2 regions of the Nocardia sp. SSK8 genome follow, and region 1 is predicted to be linked to the other one. Evidence: predicted binding sites of a transcription regulator. Region 1 holds the regulator's gene; the other holds the start of a gene.

Region 1 (7,511 bases):
CACTGGTCGCCGACGTGGGTGTGCGCGACCATGGCGGGGCTGACCCAGCCGCCGAGCACACTGCGCACGTGGAATTCGATCTCGCCGTTGGCATTGGCGGGGTTGGCCGGGGACAGGTAGCGCCACATCCGCGGCCGCGCGGGGATCTGCACGCTGAGGTACTGGCCCGCCGCGTACTCCATCGGCTGATCGAGCTGTACCCGGATGACCGACAGATTGCGCAGCACCTCGCGGCACTCGACCACCGTGGCGGTCCACACCGGGGGGGTGGTCTCCTTCTCGGCGGCGCTGATCATCGCGCCGCTGATCATGGCCAGGCCCTCATCCCAGGCGGTGGCGACCTCGTCGGTCCACATCTCGGTGCCCGCGAACTGACGCATGGCCGACTTGAGCGAATTGGCCACGGCGACATAGTGCGCGGGCTGCACCCCATACTTGCGGTGGTCGCGCCCGAGCTGGGCCAGGAACGGCAGCAGCTTGTCCGGCTCCTCTAGCCGGTCGAGCGCGTAGCCGATCGCGGTGACCAGGCGGTCGCGCTGGGCGTCCATGGCCGCCGGGAAGTAGTCGCGGACCGCGGGGTAGTCCGTGAACAGGATCGAGTAGAACGACCTCGACAGCCGCTCGGACCCACCGTCTTCCGCAGCAACCGCCTTGAACGTAGTACGGATCAAAGCGACAGTCCGCGAATCCATATGTGTCACAACCTCGTTTCGCCATCGAACGCAGTCCGCGCCGGCGAGTGACGGGCTGGGAGGACACTCGTCAGCAGCCGATGCGAGAAGTCTAGGCGAGGTTTGCCAGCTTCGGAATCGTACTCTTAAACATCACAGGTGTAATTCTAAAAATACCGGGCAGGATGCGGGAGTATCCCCTAGAAACAGACTCGATGTCGGTAAAACGGGAGTCAAAGTGACCATACGCTTCCGCGATCTTCCTGGCATAACCGGCATTCGCGACCCAATGTGCCTGGTAGAGCGACCTTTCCGCTACGACCACCAGGCGGGCAGCGGCGACGCGCCGTGCCATGACACGCGGGCAATGCACACTGGAGCGTCTCGCGTGCAGTGTCGAAATAGCGCCGCACCGACCCGAATTCAGCGTCCCGCCAGCAAACATTTACCGGCACACGGCGATAAACCCCCACCTCACAGGGCTGGACCGGACCTTTCGGGCAACAAGATCAGGAATAAAGAGGTTGCTGGATAGTCACCAGCCGATCGCCGGTGATTGCCCGGAGACGAACGAACCCCCGGTCCGTGTCCACCGCAATGGATATCGAACCGGGGGTTCGCCGAATCGAGCGTTCTCAGCGACGATGTCGTGGCTGCCAGACCACCAGGGCGGTACTGCGCTGGGGCGGGGTCAGGTCGGGCCGGTATCCGGCCCGCAACTGCTCCAGCTCCGCACTCATCTCCTCGACGCGCTGCTGCAGCGCCTCGACCTGGTTCGTGAGCTCGATGATGCGCTTGATACCGGCGAGGTTGACGCCCTCGTCCTGCGACAACCGCTGCACTTCGCGCAGCAGTTCCACGTCGCGGGCCGAGTACCGGCGTCCACCGCCCGAAGTGCGTTGGGGCGTGACCAGACCCAGCCGGTCGTAGGTGCGCAACGTCTGCGCGTGCATACCCGCCAGCTGGGCCGCCACCGAGATCATGAAGAACTCGGCGCGCGAGCCACCACCCGACGCTGACTTCGGACTATCGGACATCAAGCACCCGCCCATCCTGCACGCGGATCGAAGCCACTGGCCTTCTCGGCCTCCTGATAGCGCTTGAGCGCATCGGTGGCGTCGGAGTCCAGCGCCTGCGGAACCGCGACCTTCACCGTGACCAGCAGGTCACCGGCGCCGCCCGCCGCGCCGCGCTTGGGCACACCGCGACCGCGTACCCGCAGGATACGCCCGTCGGCGGTGCCCGCGGGCACCTTCACGCCGACCCGGCCGTCCAGCGTCGGCACGGAAACAGTTGTCCCCAGCACCAATTCGCTGTAGCTCACCGGGAGCACCAGGGTGAGGTCGTCGCCCTGGCGGCCGAAGACCTTGTCCTGGCTGACATGCACGGTGACGTACAGGTCACCCGAGGGCGCCCCACGCAGGCCCGCTTCGCCCTGACCGGCGAGCCGGATCTTCTGGCCGTCGCTGACACCCGGCGGGATCCGCACCGTGATGGTGCGGGTCCGGTTCTGGATGCCGGTGCCCGAGCAGTCGGTGCACGGGTCGTCGATGATCGACCCGGTGCCGCGGCAGTCGTCGCAGGGCTCGCTGAAACCGAACGCGCCCTGATTACGGCTGACGACACCGGCCCCGTTGCAGTTCGGGCACACCCGCGGGCTGGTGCCCGGCTTGGCGCCGGACCCGTGGCAGGTGGTGCACGGCGACGGACTGGTCATCCGCAGCGGGACGGTGACACCCTGGGCCGCCTCGCGGAAGCCCAGCGTGGTCTCGGTCTCCACATCGGCACCGCGGCGCGGGCGGCTCGCACCGCGCGCGCCGCCACCCCGGTTGAACAGCCCGCCCAGCAGATCGCCGAGCCCGCCGTCACCGGCAGCGCCCGCGCCACCGGCCTGACCGAAGATGTCACCGATGTTGAAGTCCTGCGAGAAGCCGCCGCCCGCACCGGGGTTGAACCCGCCGTAGGCCCGGCCGCCACCGCCACCGCCCGCGAACAGGCGACGCGTCTCGTCGTACTCCTTGCGCTTGGCCGGATCCGACAGCACCGCGTTGGCCTCGCTGACGGCCTTGAACTTCTCCTCGGCCTTGGTGTCACCCGGATTGGAATCCGGGTGCAGGTCGCGGGCCAGCTTGCGGTAGGCCTTCTTGATCTCGTCCTGCGAGGCGCCGGCGGAGACACCCAGCTCCTTGTAGAAGTCCTTCTCGATCCACTCCCGTTGGCTCACCGGGCATCTCCTCCTCTCGCCTTAGTTGTTGTCGGCGTCGGCATCCGGGTCCGATGCCTCGACGACCTCGGCATCGGTTACCCCGACCAGCGCGTGCCGAAGCACTCGCTCGCCGAACCGATAGCCCTTGCGCATGACCAGACCGATCACCGGGTCCGCGCCCGAACCCTCGTGCTGCACGGCCTCGTGCAGCGTCGGGTCGAACGGCTCGCCCACCACGCCGAACTCGACGAGACCCTGCTTGGTGAGCGCGGTCTCGAGCTTGTCGGCGACGGACTTGAGCGGGCCCGCCTCCAGGTCGCCGTGCGCCCTGGCCCGGTCCAGATCGTCGAGCACGCCGAGCAGTTCGCTCACCACCGCGGCCTTGGCCGCGTCGATGTTGGCCTGCCGGTCGCGCTCGACGCGGCGGCGGTAGTTCGCGTATTCCGCGGTCAACCGCTGCAGGTCGGCCGTGCGCTCGGCCAGCTCGTCGCTGACCGGCGCCTCGGGTTCGGCGTCGAGCACCTCCGCCTCCGCCTCGGCGGGGGCTTCGGTGTCCTCGACGATGTCGGTGATCAACTCCTCGCCGGAGTTGGCCTCGGTCACTTCTTGTCAGCCGGGTCGTCGACGACCTCGGCATCGACGACCTGGTCGTCGTCGGCCGGGCCGGCGCCGTTACCGGCGGCTCCGGTCTGCGCGTCCTGGGCGGCCTGCGACTCGTAGATCGCCTGGCCGACCTTCTGCGACTCGGCGGCCAGCTTCTCCACCGCGGTCTTGATGGCCGCGATGTCGGTGCCCTCGAGCGCCTTCTTGGCCTCGGCGACCGCGTTCTCGGCATCGGCCAGCAGCTCGGCCGACACCTGCGCGCCGCCCTCGCTCGCCTTCTGCTCGTTGATGAACTTCTCGGTCTGGTGCACCAACGACTCGGCCTGGTTGCGGGTCTCGGCCTCTTCGCGGCGGGTCTTGTCCTCGGCGGCGTGCGCCTCGGCGTCCTTGACCATCCGGTCGATCTCTTCCTTGGACAGGCCGGAGCCGTCCTGGATCTTGATCTTGTTCTCCTTGCCGGTGCCCTTGTCCTTCGCGGTGACGTGCACGATGCCGTTGGCGTCGATGTCGAAGGTGACCTCGATCTGCGGCACGCCGCGCGGGGCCGGGGGCAGGCCGGTCAGCTCGAAGGAGCCGAGCAGCTTGTTGTGCGAGGCGATCTCGCGCTCACCCTGGAAGACCTGGATCTGCACCGACGGCTGGTTGTCGTCGGCGGTGGTGAAGGTCTCCGACCGCTTGGTGGGGATGGTGGTGTTGCGCTCGATGAGCTTGGTCATCACGCCACCCTTGGTCTCGATACCCAGCGACAGCGGGGTGACATCGAGCAGCAGGACGTCCTTGACCTCACCCTTGAGCACACCGGCCTGCAGGGCGGCGCCCACGGCGACGACCTCGTCCGGGTTCACGCCCTTGTTCGGCTCACGGCCGCCGGTCAGTTCCTTGACCAGCTCGGAGACGGCGGGCATACGGGTGGAGCCACCGACGAGCACGACGTGGTCGATGTCGGCCACGTTGATACCGGCGTCCTTGATGACGGACTGGAACGGCGCGCGGGTGCGATCCAGCAGATCGGAGGTGATCTTCTGGAACTCCGAGCGGGTGAGCTGCTCGTCGAGGAACAGCGGGTTCTTGTCCGCGTCGACGGTGATGTAGGGCAGGTTGATCGAGGTCGACTGGCTCGAGGACAGCTCGATCTTCGCCTTCTCGGCGGCCTCGCGCAGACGCTGCAGGGCCATCTTGTCCTTGGTCAGGTCGATGCCCGAGCTGGCCTTGAACTTGTCGACGAGCCAGGTGACGACGCGCTCGTCCCAGTCGTCGCCACCGAGGTGGTTGTCACCGGAGGTCGCGCGGACCTCGACGACGCCCTCACCGATCTCCAGCAGCGAGACGTCGAAGGTACCGCCACCGAGGTCGAAGACCAGGATGGTCTGTTCCTTGTCGCCCTTGTCCAGGCCGTACGCCAGCGCGGCCGCGGTGGGCTCGTTGACGATGCGCAGCACGTTCAGACCGGCGATCTGACCGGCTTCCTTGGTGGCCTGACGCTGGGCGTCCTCGAAGTAGGCGGGGACGGTGATGACCGCGTCGGTGATCTCCTCACCGAGGTAGGCCTCGGCGTCACGCTTGAGCTTCATCAGCGTGCGCGCGGAGATCTCCTGCGGCGTGTACTTCTTGTCGTCGATCTCGACGCTCCAGTCGGTGCCGATGTGGCGCTTGACCGAGCGGATCGTGCGGTCGACGTTGGTGACCGCCTGGTTCTTCGCGGGCTGGCCCACGAGAACCTCGCCGTTCTTGGCGAAGGCGACGATCGAGGGGGTGGTGCGCGAACCCTCGGAGTTCGCGACGACGACCGGCTCACCGCCTTCCAGCACGGCGACGACAGAGTTCGTGGTCCCGAGGTCGATTCCGACCGCACGAGCCATAGTGATTTCCTCCTGTTTGGACGTTCTATAGGGCAACAGTCTCGAGCAACGCTGAGCGTGGTGGGCTCAATCCTGCCTCCGGAGTCCGCCCGGAGTCAACCCAGACTTGAGTCAGCTGCGCTCAACCTTGTTGATCAGCACAACCTGCATCTGCGGCGATACATTCCCGCCGCCGCGAAAAAACTTTCCCGCCCCTGCCGAACCCTAGCCATTCTTGCGCGGCCTGGACTCAACCGCGACGGGCGATGCGGGATCGTGACGAATCCCCGCCCCGAGATTTGGGGGCATCGATGGGCCGGTGGCGGACGGGGTGAGCCACTAGTTTCATCAGCATGCGTGCATCGATGAGCAAGGTTCGATTCCGGCGCGGCCTCGGCGGGGCGGCGGTGGCCCTCGCGATGGTCGGTGGCGCGATGGTGGGCGGGGCCGGGACGGCGGCGGCCGACAGCGGGGTGCGCGCGGTGGCCGACGACGGGTGCACGTTCTCGTCGGTGGGCGGTTCGTGCAGCGATCCCGGACCGGTCGGGCACGCGCTGATCGCCCTGCGCGAGTTCGCCAAGAGCCTCGGGTACGGTACCGGGAGTTCTTCGGGTACCGCCTACTTCATCTGAGGCTTCCGGATCTGGGCGGGCCTGATGTGTTGTCGTGAGAGGGAGCAGGCCCGCCCACTCGGGGGTCAGGTCGCCGGTTCGAGCCCGGCGGGCTGTTCGGCGTAGCGGCGCAGCGCGGCGACGGCGGTCAGCTGACGTTCCAGGGTGCCGATGCGCTCGGCCCGGTGCGAGGCCTCGGCGGTGGCGGCTTCCTGTGCGGCGGTGAGGGATTCGTCGATCGAGCGCAGGCTGCGTTCGGCGATGCCCGCGTAGTGGTCGCGCAGGGTGCGGTGGATGCGGTGCATGCGGTCCTTGGAATCCTTGCCCGCCTGGAACGCGACATCGTCGAGGAAGCGGCGCACGGCGTTCTTGGCCTCGCCGCGTCGGCGGGTCATCCGCGCCTGCTTGTCGTCGCGGTAGGCCTTGCCGCCGACCAGCACACCCGCGCCGAGGGAGATCGGGTTGAGCATGGCCAGGCCCGCGAATGTCGTCGCGAGGCCGACCATCAGCACGCCGCCGTAGGAACCGCGCATGCCGACCAGGACCTTGGAGACCAGGCCGATATCGGGTTCGAGCTCGCCCAGTGTGCCGGTGCCGGTGACAGTTCCGGAATGGTCGAGACCGGCCGGGAGTTCCACGGCGCCGAGTTCGTGGAAATGTTCGGCGACGCGGTCGGCGAGGGTTTCCGCGCGGGTGTGCGCGTAGAGCAGGTTCTCGCCCAGGGCGGTATCGACTGTCTCGGTGAGCCATTCGGCGATGGCGTTCCAGTGCCTGCCCGGGTCGTGGTCGTCGATCCACTCCTCGCCGGTGCGGCTGATGGTGCGCAGGCGTTCGCGCAGGTCGTGATCGACATCGCCGACGAGATCGGTGATGCCGTCGGCGAGGGTCTGCTGCCAGGCGGCGGTGCGTCGATGCAGTTGCTGGGCAGCGGCTTTGGCGGTGTGCAGTTCGGCCACCGCGGTGGCGGCCTGGCGCGGGTCACGCAGGGCGACCAGTTCGCTGCCGATCGCCAGGGCCAGATGCTCTGCGGCCGAGGACATCTCCTTCATCACGCCCGCACGGGCGGTGGCTTCGTCGCGGGCTACCACCTGGTCGCGCAGGAACTGGAAGAGTTCGCCGAAGCCGGATTCGGCGCCGAGCTGGGCGTCCTGCAGGCGCAGGGCGTGGGCGCGCAGCAGGGCCGAGACCGGGAACACGGGGACGGCGAGGTCGGCAGTGGCCAGGTGGGCGCGGTCGGCGGCGAGGACCTGGCGCCAGTGCGGGTAGAGGTCGGTCTTGGTCATCAATACGGCTGTGGCCGGGCACAATTCACGGGCCTGGCGCAGGAAGGTGAGTTCCGGGGCGGTGAGTTCGGTGGAGGCGTCGGAGAGGAAGAGCACGGCGTCGGCGGCGGGGAGCGTTTCCAGGACGCCGAGGGTGGTGCCGGTGCCGCCGATGGCCGGGGTGTCGACGAGGACGATGCCGTCGGCGAGCAGGGGGTTGGGCAGGCCGATCTCGATACGGAGGATCTGCCTGCCCGCGGCCAGGGAAGTGCTCGGGTCGAGCGCGGCGAGCTCGGCGAGGGGGAACTCGACGCGGTCCA
Region 2 (7,511 bases), on a different contig from region 1:
CGATGCCGTCGGGGTGGGTGAAGTGGACGGCGCCGGTGATGCTGGAGTCGCGGTAGGCGGCCGGGTCCGGGTCGACGAGGTTCGGGTCGGCGGGGCGGGGCTGGGTGTAGTCGATGGTCTCGGCGGCGCCGAGCCGGGCGACCTGGTCGGCGGCGTCGCCGCGCGCGGTGGCGATGACGTGCGCGCCCGCGATATTGGCCAGTTGGACGAGGAAGGAGCCCACTCCGCCGGTCGCGCCGACGATGAGGACCGTCTGGTCGGGCTGGATATGGGCGGCGTCGACCAGGTCCTGCGCGGTGACCCCCGCGATCGGCAGGGCGGCCGCGGCGACCGAGGTGACCCCGTCGGGGATCGGCACCAGCGTCGCGTCCTCGGGGACCACCGAGAACTGCGCCCAACTGCCGTGCCCCGCGGGCGCGGTGAGGAACTTGCCGACCACCTTGTCGCCGACCGCGAACTTGGTGACCCCGCTGCCCACCGCCGAGACCGTCCCCGCGCCGTCCACCCCGAGGATCATCGGGAAGTCGGTCGGCATCTTGCCCTCGAGTAACCCGTCAGCCATCTTCAGATCGAAGGGATTGACCCCCGCCGAATCCAGGGCCACCTGCACCTCTCCCGGGCCCGGCTCCGGCACCGGAACATCCGCCAGCTCGGGGGTGCCGCCGAACTTCTGAACCACGATCGCGCGCATGTCGACGAACTCCTCGCATCGATGAGAGCCGGGCACCCGCAATCCTAGGCGGAACCCCTTCCGACATGCGGTGATTGACCGGCTTCGGTGGTGTCGCGGCGTACCGTCGACGAGGGGAACGCCCCCGCGGAAAGATTTCAAACTTGAGCGGAATAGACTCAACTCTGACCCTGTTGGATGAAACGACAACAAAAACGGTCACCCCGACCACAAACCAGTACAAAGGTCCCAACCAAAGACCGCGCAAACCGCCCTCCCAGCCCCGCACCCGCGACCCCGAGGAGCGGCGGCCGACGAAGTCGGCCGGTCGCGGCCGGGTCGCCGGTCAGCGCTCGAAGCGCATGCGCCGCAGGCGCGAGTCTCGAGCGCTGACCGGCGGCCCCCCAGGGGCCGCGACCTCGAGCGCGCCAGCGCTCCAACAACACAGGAGGTGAAAGTGGATTCGTTCAATCCCACCACCAAGACCCAGGCGGCGTTGACCGCTGCTCTTCAGGCCGCCTCGGCGGCAGGCAATCCGGAGATCCGTCCGGCGCACTTGCTGGTGGCGTTGCTGGATCAGACCGATGGCATCGCGGCCCCGCTGCTCAAGGCCATCGGCGTGGATCCGGCGACGGTCGAGCGCGAGGCGGGTGACATCGCCGACAAGCTGCCGCGGGCAACCGGTGCCACCACCACCCCGCAGCTCGGGCGCGAGGCGCTGGGCGCGATCACCGCGGCGCAGCGGCTGGCGACCGAGCTCGGCGATGAGTACGTCTCCACCGAGAACCTGCTGGTCGGGCTGGCCACCGGGGATTCCGAGGTGGCCAAGCTGCTGCAGCGCCACGGCGCGACACCGGAGGCGCTGCGCGACGCGTTCACCGCGGTGCGCGGCAGCGCGCGGGTGACCAACGCCGATCCCGAGGCCAGCTACCAGGCGCTGGAGAAGTACTCCACCGACCTCACCGCGGCCGCGCGCGCGGGCAAGCTCGATCCGGTGATCGGGCGCGACACCGAGATCCGCCGGGTGGTGCAGGTGCTGAGCAGGCGCACCAAGAACAACCCGGTGCTCATCGGCGAGCCCGGGGTGGGCAAGACCGCCATCGTCGAGGGCCTGGCCCGGCGCATCGTCGAGGGCGATGTGCCGGAGTCGCTGCGCGGCAAGAAGGTCATCTCGCTGGATCTGGGCGCGATGGTCGCGGGCGCGAAGTACCGCGGCGAGTTCGAGGAACGGCTCAAGGCCGTGCTCGACGACATCAAGAACAGCGCGGGCGAGATCATCACCTTCATCGACGAGCTGCACACCATCGTCGGCGCGGGCGCCACCGGTGAGTCGGCGATGGACGCGGGCAACATGATCAAGCCGCTGCTGGCCCGTGGCGAGCTGCGCCTGGTCGGCGCGACCACGCTCGAGGAGTACCGCAAGTACATCGAGAAGGACGCGGCGCTGGAGCGGCGTTTCCAGCAGGTGCTGGTCGGTGAGCCGTCGGTGGCCGACACCATCGGCATCCTGCGCGGCATCAAGGAGCGCTACGAGGTGCATCACGGCGTGCGGATCACCGATTCCGCGCTGGTGGCGGCCGCGACGCTGTCGGACCGCTACATCACCTCGCGATTCCTGCCGGACAAGGCGATCGACCTGATCGACGAGTCGGCCTCGCGGTTGCGGATGGAGATCGACTCGCGGCCGGTGGAGATCGACGAGGTCGAGCGCGCGGTGCGCCGCCTCGAGATCGAGGAGGTGGCGCTGGAGAAGGAGACCGACGCGGGCTCCAAGCAGCGCCTGGAGAAGCTGCGCCAGGAACTGGCCGACGACCGGGAGAAGCTCGGTCAGCTCACCACCCGCTGGCAGAACGAGAAGAACGCCATCGACTCGGTGCGCGGGCTCAAGGAGCAGCTCGAGACGCTGCGCGGGGAGTCCGAGCGGGCCGAACGCGACGGTGATCTGGGCAAGGCCGCCGAGCTGCGCTACGGCCGGATCCCCGCGCTGGAGAAGGACCTGGCCGCGGCCGAGCAGGCCAGCGGCGCGGCCGCCGACGGCGAGGTGATGCTCAACGAGGAAGTCACCCCGGACGACATCGCCGATGTGGTGTCGTCGTGGACGGGTGTGCCGGTGGGCCGGATGCTCGAGGGCGAGACCGCCAAGCTGCTGCGGATGGAGACCGAGGTCGCCGGACGCGTGGTGGGGCAGGAGGAGGCCGTGCGGGCGGTGTCGGACGCGGTGCGTCGGGCCAGGGCCGGGGTCGCCGATCCGGACCGGCCGACGGGCTCGTTCATGTTCGTCGGGCCGACCGGTGTGGGTAAGACCGAGCTGGCGAAATCGCTGGCCGACTTCCTCTTCGCCGACGAGCGCGCGATGGTCCGCATCGACATGAGCGAGTACAGCGAGAAGCACTCGGTGGCTCGCCTGGTCGGCGCGCCGCCCGGATATGTGGGCTACGACCAGGGCGGACAGCTCACCGAGGCGGTGCGCAGGCGGCCGTATTCGGTGGTGCTGTTCGATGAGATCGAGAAGGCGCACCCGGACGTGTTCGACATCCTGCTGCAGGTGCTCGACGAGGGCAGGCTCACCGACAGCCAGGGCCGCACGGTCGACTTCCGCAACACCATCCTCATCCTCACCTCGAACCTTGGTGCCGGTGGTGACAAGGACCAGGTGATGGCGGCGGTGCGGCGCGCGTTCAAGCCGGAGTTCATCAACCGGCTCGACGACGTGGTGATGTTCCACGCGCTCGACGCCGAGCAGCTCGAGTCGATCGTCGACATCAACCTGCGGCAGCTGCAGAAGCGGCTGTCCCAGCGCAGGCTGACCCTCGACGTGAGCACCGAGGCCAAGCAGTGGCTCGCGGTGCGCGGCTACGACCCGGCATACGGCGCGCGGCCGCTGCGCAGGCTGATCCAGCAGGCCATCGGCGACAGCCTGGCCAAGGAACTGCTCTCCGGCGCGATCGTCGACGGGGACACGGTGCGGGTGAGTGTGGACGACGCCACCGACAAGCTGGTGGTCGGACGCGAGGTTGTCCACAGCTCGTGATTTATCCACAGCCCGGTGCGTGAGGACCTCCCAAACGCACCGGGCTGACCTACGCTGGAGCCCATGACGAACCCGAACGATCCGTGGGGGCAACACCCGGAGGATTCGCCGACCGAACGGTTGGGTTCGCCGGGTGTGGAATCGACCAAGCCGTACGGCTCGGGGTTCGACGAGTGGGGGCAGCCGTCGAACCCGACCCAGGCCCTGCCGCCGCACGACGCGCAGTGGGGTGCCTACGAAAGTGGTTATCCCGCAGCGCAACCGCCACCGCAGCAGGCCCCGCCGCCCGGCTACGGGCCGGGATATTCCGGTGGCCCGCCGCCGGGATACCCGCCGCACCCGCAGGGCGGTGACCAGGGCCCACCGCCCAAGCGCAATACCGGACTGTGGATCCTGCTCGGGCTGGGCGTGCTGGCGCTGATCGCGGTCGGCGGCGTGCTGGCCGGGCTGATGCTCAGCGGCGGCGGTTCCGATGACGACACCCTCGCCACCGCCCCGCAGACCACCCAGCCGCTGGTGCCCCCCACCTTCGGTCAGCCCACCACCCCACTCACCCCGCCCGACACGCCCGGCCTCCCCGGATTACCCGGTTTGGGCGGTGGCGATGACCTCGGTGCGACCATGGGAAGCATCACGGCCAACACCGGCACCGAGATCACCATGAGCACGCTGGGCGGCTCGACGGTGCGGGTGCTGATCGACGATGCGACCCAGGTGATCTCGCTGACCAGCACGAAGGCGAGCGAACTCCCGGTCGGCGACATGGTTATGGTGCAGGGCGACAAGAATCCAGACGGGTCGATCCACGCCGAGATCATCATCAGCACGGCGTTACCGAGCGGCCCCCGATGAGCGACCCGCGCGTCGAATCCCCGGTGCTGCCGGGCAATCACGGCGACGGCTGGATAGGCTAGGCGACGATGACGGCTATGTGGTTCGGGTTGGCGGCGATCGCACTCGTGGGTGCGGTCGTGCTGCTGTATTTCGATCGGGTCCAGCGACAGCGGACCGGGCACGCCCGGCAGGTGTGGGCGAAGTCCCAGGGCTACACCTATGTTTCGGTGGAGCCCGCGCTCGCCTCGACCTGGCGCCGCGGCGCGCTGGCCAAGCTCGGCTACCTCTCGGCGGTCGACGTGGTCTCCGGTATCCGCAAGGGCGAGAAGTTCGTGCTGTTCGACCTGGAGGACGCGGCCACCCTGGTGGCGGTGCGCAGGCAGATCGGCTCGGAGATCGATGTCGACATGCGGCTCAAGACCGCCGCCCCGCCCAAGGACCACGATCTGGAACTGCTCGGCGCCATCGGCGACCGGGTCGTGTTCGCCACCGACCCCGAGATCGCCCGGCACGCCGTCGACCAGCGCATGGTCGGCTTCATCGAATCGCTCACCGACACCCTGCAGATGCTGTGGAGCGAGGGCAACTGGACCCTGGGCATGCTGCCGGTCGGCAGCGGCGCCAAGGAGTGGGAGTCCGCGATCGACGCGGTGCTGCGCCTGTCCGGCCTGCTGCACGTGCTGCCCCCGGTGGCCGAGCCCAGCGAGTACAACCGCCCGCGCTCCAACGCCGACGAGCCGCTGGGCGAGGGCTTCCGCCCCGAATACGACGACGACCTCGACGACGAGCCGCTCGACGCCGAGGACCGCGGGCGCGCCCGCTTCCCCGGCCCGGACGACGAGGACGACCGCTACCGTCCGCAGCCCGAGCGCGGCGCCGGTTTCCGCGCCCCGGCCGAGCCCGAGGACGACTACCCGTTCGAGCAGCGCCCGCCGATAAACCGGGCGCCCCGCCCCGCCGACTACGACCCCGACCTCGACGATCCCGAGTTCGAGGATCAGCCCGCACCCGGCCGCCGCCCGCTCGGCGAGCCGCCGCGGCGCCCCTCGCTGGCCGTGGTTCCCGAGCCGCGTCCGCGCGTCGAGCCCCCGTTACCCCGGGCGGACGGCGCGGACGACGAGTCCGAACCCGGACGCCCCGGCGGCCCCTTCCACCCCGGTTTCCGCCCGTATCAGGGGCCGGTACCCAAGTGATCCCGGGCCGTGGCGAGCGTCGCCACGGCCTTTTCCGTCGACCCGAATCGACCAGCGATGACCGATAGTCCCGCGCGCCTGCCCGGCGCGTCCCGCCCCGTCGCCATGATCACCGGACCGACGTCCGGCATCGGCAAGGGTTTCGCCCACCGCCTCGCCGCCCTCGGCTACGACCTGGTGCTCGTCGCCCGGAACGAGACCCGGCTGCGCGAGCTCGCCGACGAGCTGGCCCGCCGCTACGACACCGGCGCCGAGGTGCTCGTCGCCGACCTCGCCGATGACGACGACCGCGCCCGCGTCGCCGACCGCGCGGCGAAGGGCCTCCAGTTCCTGGTCAACAACGCGGGATTCGCGCACTCGGGCGAGTTCTGGACGCTCGAGCCCGGTGAGCTGCAGGCCCAGCTCGATGTCAACGTGACCTCGGTGCTGCAGCTGACCAGGGCCGCGCTGCCCGCGATGATCGCCGCGGCGTCCGGCTCGATCGTGAATGTGGCCAGTGTGGCCGGGCTGATCCCCGGACGGGGGTCGACCTACTCGGCCTCCAAGGCCTACGTCGTATCCTTTTCCGAAGGGTTGGCAGGCGGCCTGGTGGGTACCGGGGTGCGCGTGCAGGCGCTGTGCCCCGGATTCGTGCGCACCGAGTTCCACGAGCGCGCGGGCATCGAGATGGGTTCGACGCCGACGCGGATGTGGCTCGATGTCGATCAGGTGGTCGACGGGTGCCTGCGCGACCTCGACTCCGGCCGGGTGATCAGTGTGCCCGGTGTGCAGTACAAGGTGCTCACCACGGTGGCGGGGTTCGTCCCGCGGACCCTGATCACCCGGATCAATCGTGGACTGTTCAACGCACGCGGAAGGACCTAGGCATGAGAGGAACACAGCCATCATGATCGACCAGGCACGTCAGGCGCTCACCGAGGCCGATCGCGACCGACTGGCCGCGCTCGTGCGCGAGCTCGCGGTCGTGCACGGCAAGGTGACGCTGTCCTCGGGCAAGGAGGCCGACTACTACGTCGACCTGCGCCGCGCGACGCTGCACCACCAGGCGGGACCGCTGATCGGCTCGCTGCTGCGCGAGCTCGTCGCCGACTGGGACTTCGACGCGGTCGGTGGGCTCACCATGGGCGCCGACCCGGTCGCGATGGCGGTGATGCACGCCCCCGGCCGCCCGATCGACGCGTTCGTGGTGCGCAAGGCCGCCAAGGCGCACGGCATGCAGCGCCAGATCGAGGGCCCGAATGTGGTGGGCAAGCGGGTGCTGGTCGTCGAGGACACCACCACCACCGGCAACTCGCCGCTGACCGCGGTGCGCGCGCTGCGCGACGCGGGGGCCATCGTGGTGGGTGTGGCCACCGTCGTCGACCGGGAAACCGGCGCCGACCAGGTGATCGCCGAGGAGGGGCTGGAATATCGGTCCATCCTCGGACTCGATGACCTTGCTCTGAGTTAGCCTGAACAGCGCCAAGCCCGGGCGACGATGTGGTCGCCCGGTAATTTTGAAGGACGTGTGAGTCACCTGTGGTGAGCATTGCAGTTAACAAAGGTCGCGACAACGTTGCGATGCTCGGGATCGGTGCCTACCGTCCGCAGCGCATCGTCAGCAATGCCGAGGTGTGCGAGACCCTCGACTCGACGCCGGAGTGGATCTTCGAGCGCACCGGTATCCACAACCGGCGCTGGATCAGCGGCGACGAGACGATTCGCTCGATCGCCGCGGCCGCGGGCGAGCGCGCGCTGAAGAACACGCCGATCGAGCGCACCAAGATCGGCGCGGTCATCCTGT

What was found. The regulator HspR, encoded in region 1, represses chaperone genes until heat shock. The targets are predictions, from matches to a motif close to ANNTGAGTNNNNNNNACTCANNT.
Region 2: the regulator HspR is predicted to act here: its motif matches at 833-855, upstream of clpB (ATP-dependent chaperone ClpB).

What each region holds. Positions count from the first base shown of each region.
Region 1 covers NZ_JBAGKD010000022.1:9,444-16,954, forward strand. Annotated here, with positions in the region: gene WA675_RS26560 (globin domain-containing protein) at 1-692, opposite strand, end outside; gene WA675_RS26565 (heat shock protein transcriptional repressor HspR) at 1,307-1,708, opposite strand; gene dnaJ (molecular chaperone DnaJ) at 1,708-2,895, opposite strand; gene grpE (nucleotide exchange factor GrpE) at 2,917-3,480, opposite strand; gene dnaK (molecular chaperone DnaK) at 3,477-5,339, opposite strand; gene WA675_RS26585 (hypothetical protein) at 5,684-5,950, shown strand; gene WA675_RS26590 (dynamin family protein) at 6,016-7,511, opposite strand, start outside.
Region 2 covers NZ_JBAGKD010000024.1:12,362-19,872, reverse strand. Annotated here, with positions in the region: gene WA675_RS26915 (NADP-dependent oxidoreductase) at 1-727, opposite strand, end outside; gene clpB (ATP-dependent chaperone ClpB) at 1,128-3,701, shown strand; gene WA675_RS26905 (DUF5666 domain-containing protein) at 3,765-4,553, shown strand; gene WA675_RS26900 (hypothetical protein) at 4,622-5,728, shown strand; gene WA675_RS26895 (SDR family NAD(P)-dependent oxidoreductase) at 5,786-6,592, shown strand; gene pyrE (orotate phosphoribosyltransferase) at 6,615-7,178, shown strand; gene WA675_RS26885 (beta-ketoacyl-ACP synthase 3) at 7,247-7,511, shown strand, end outside.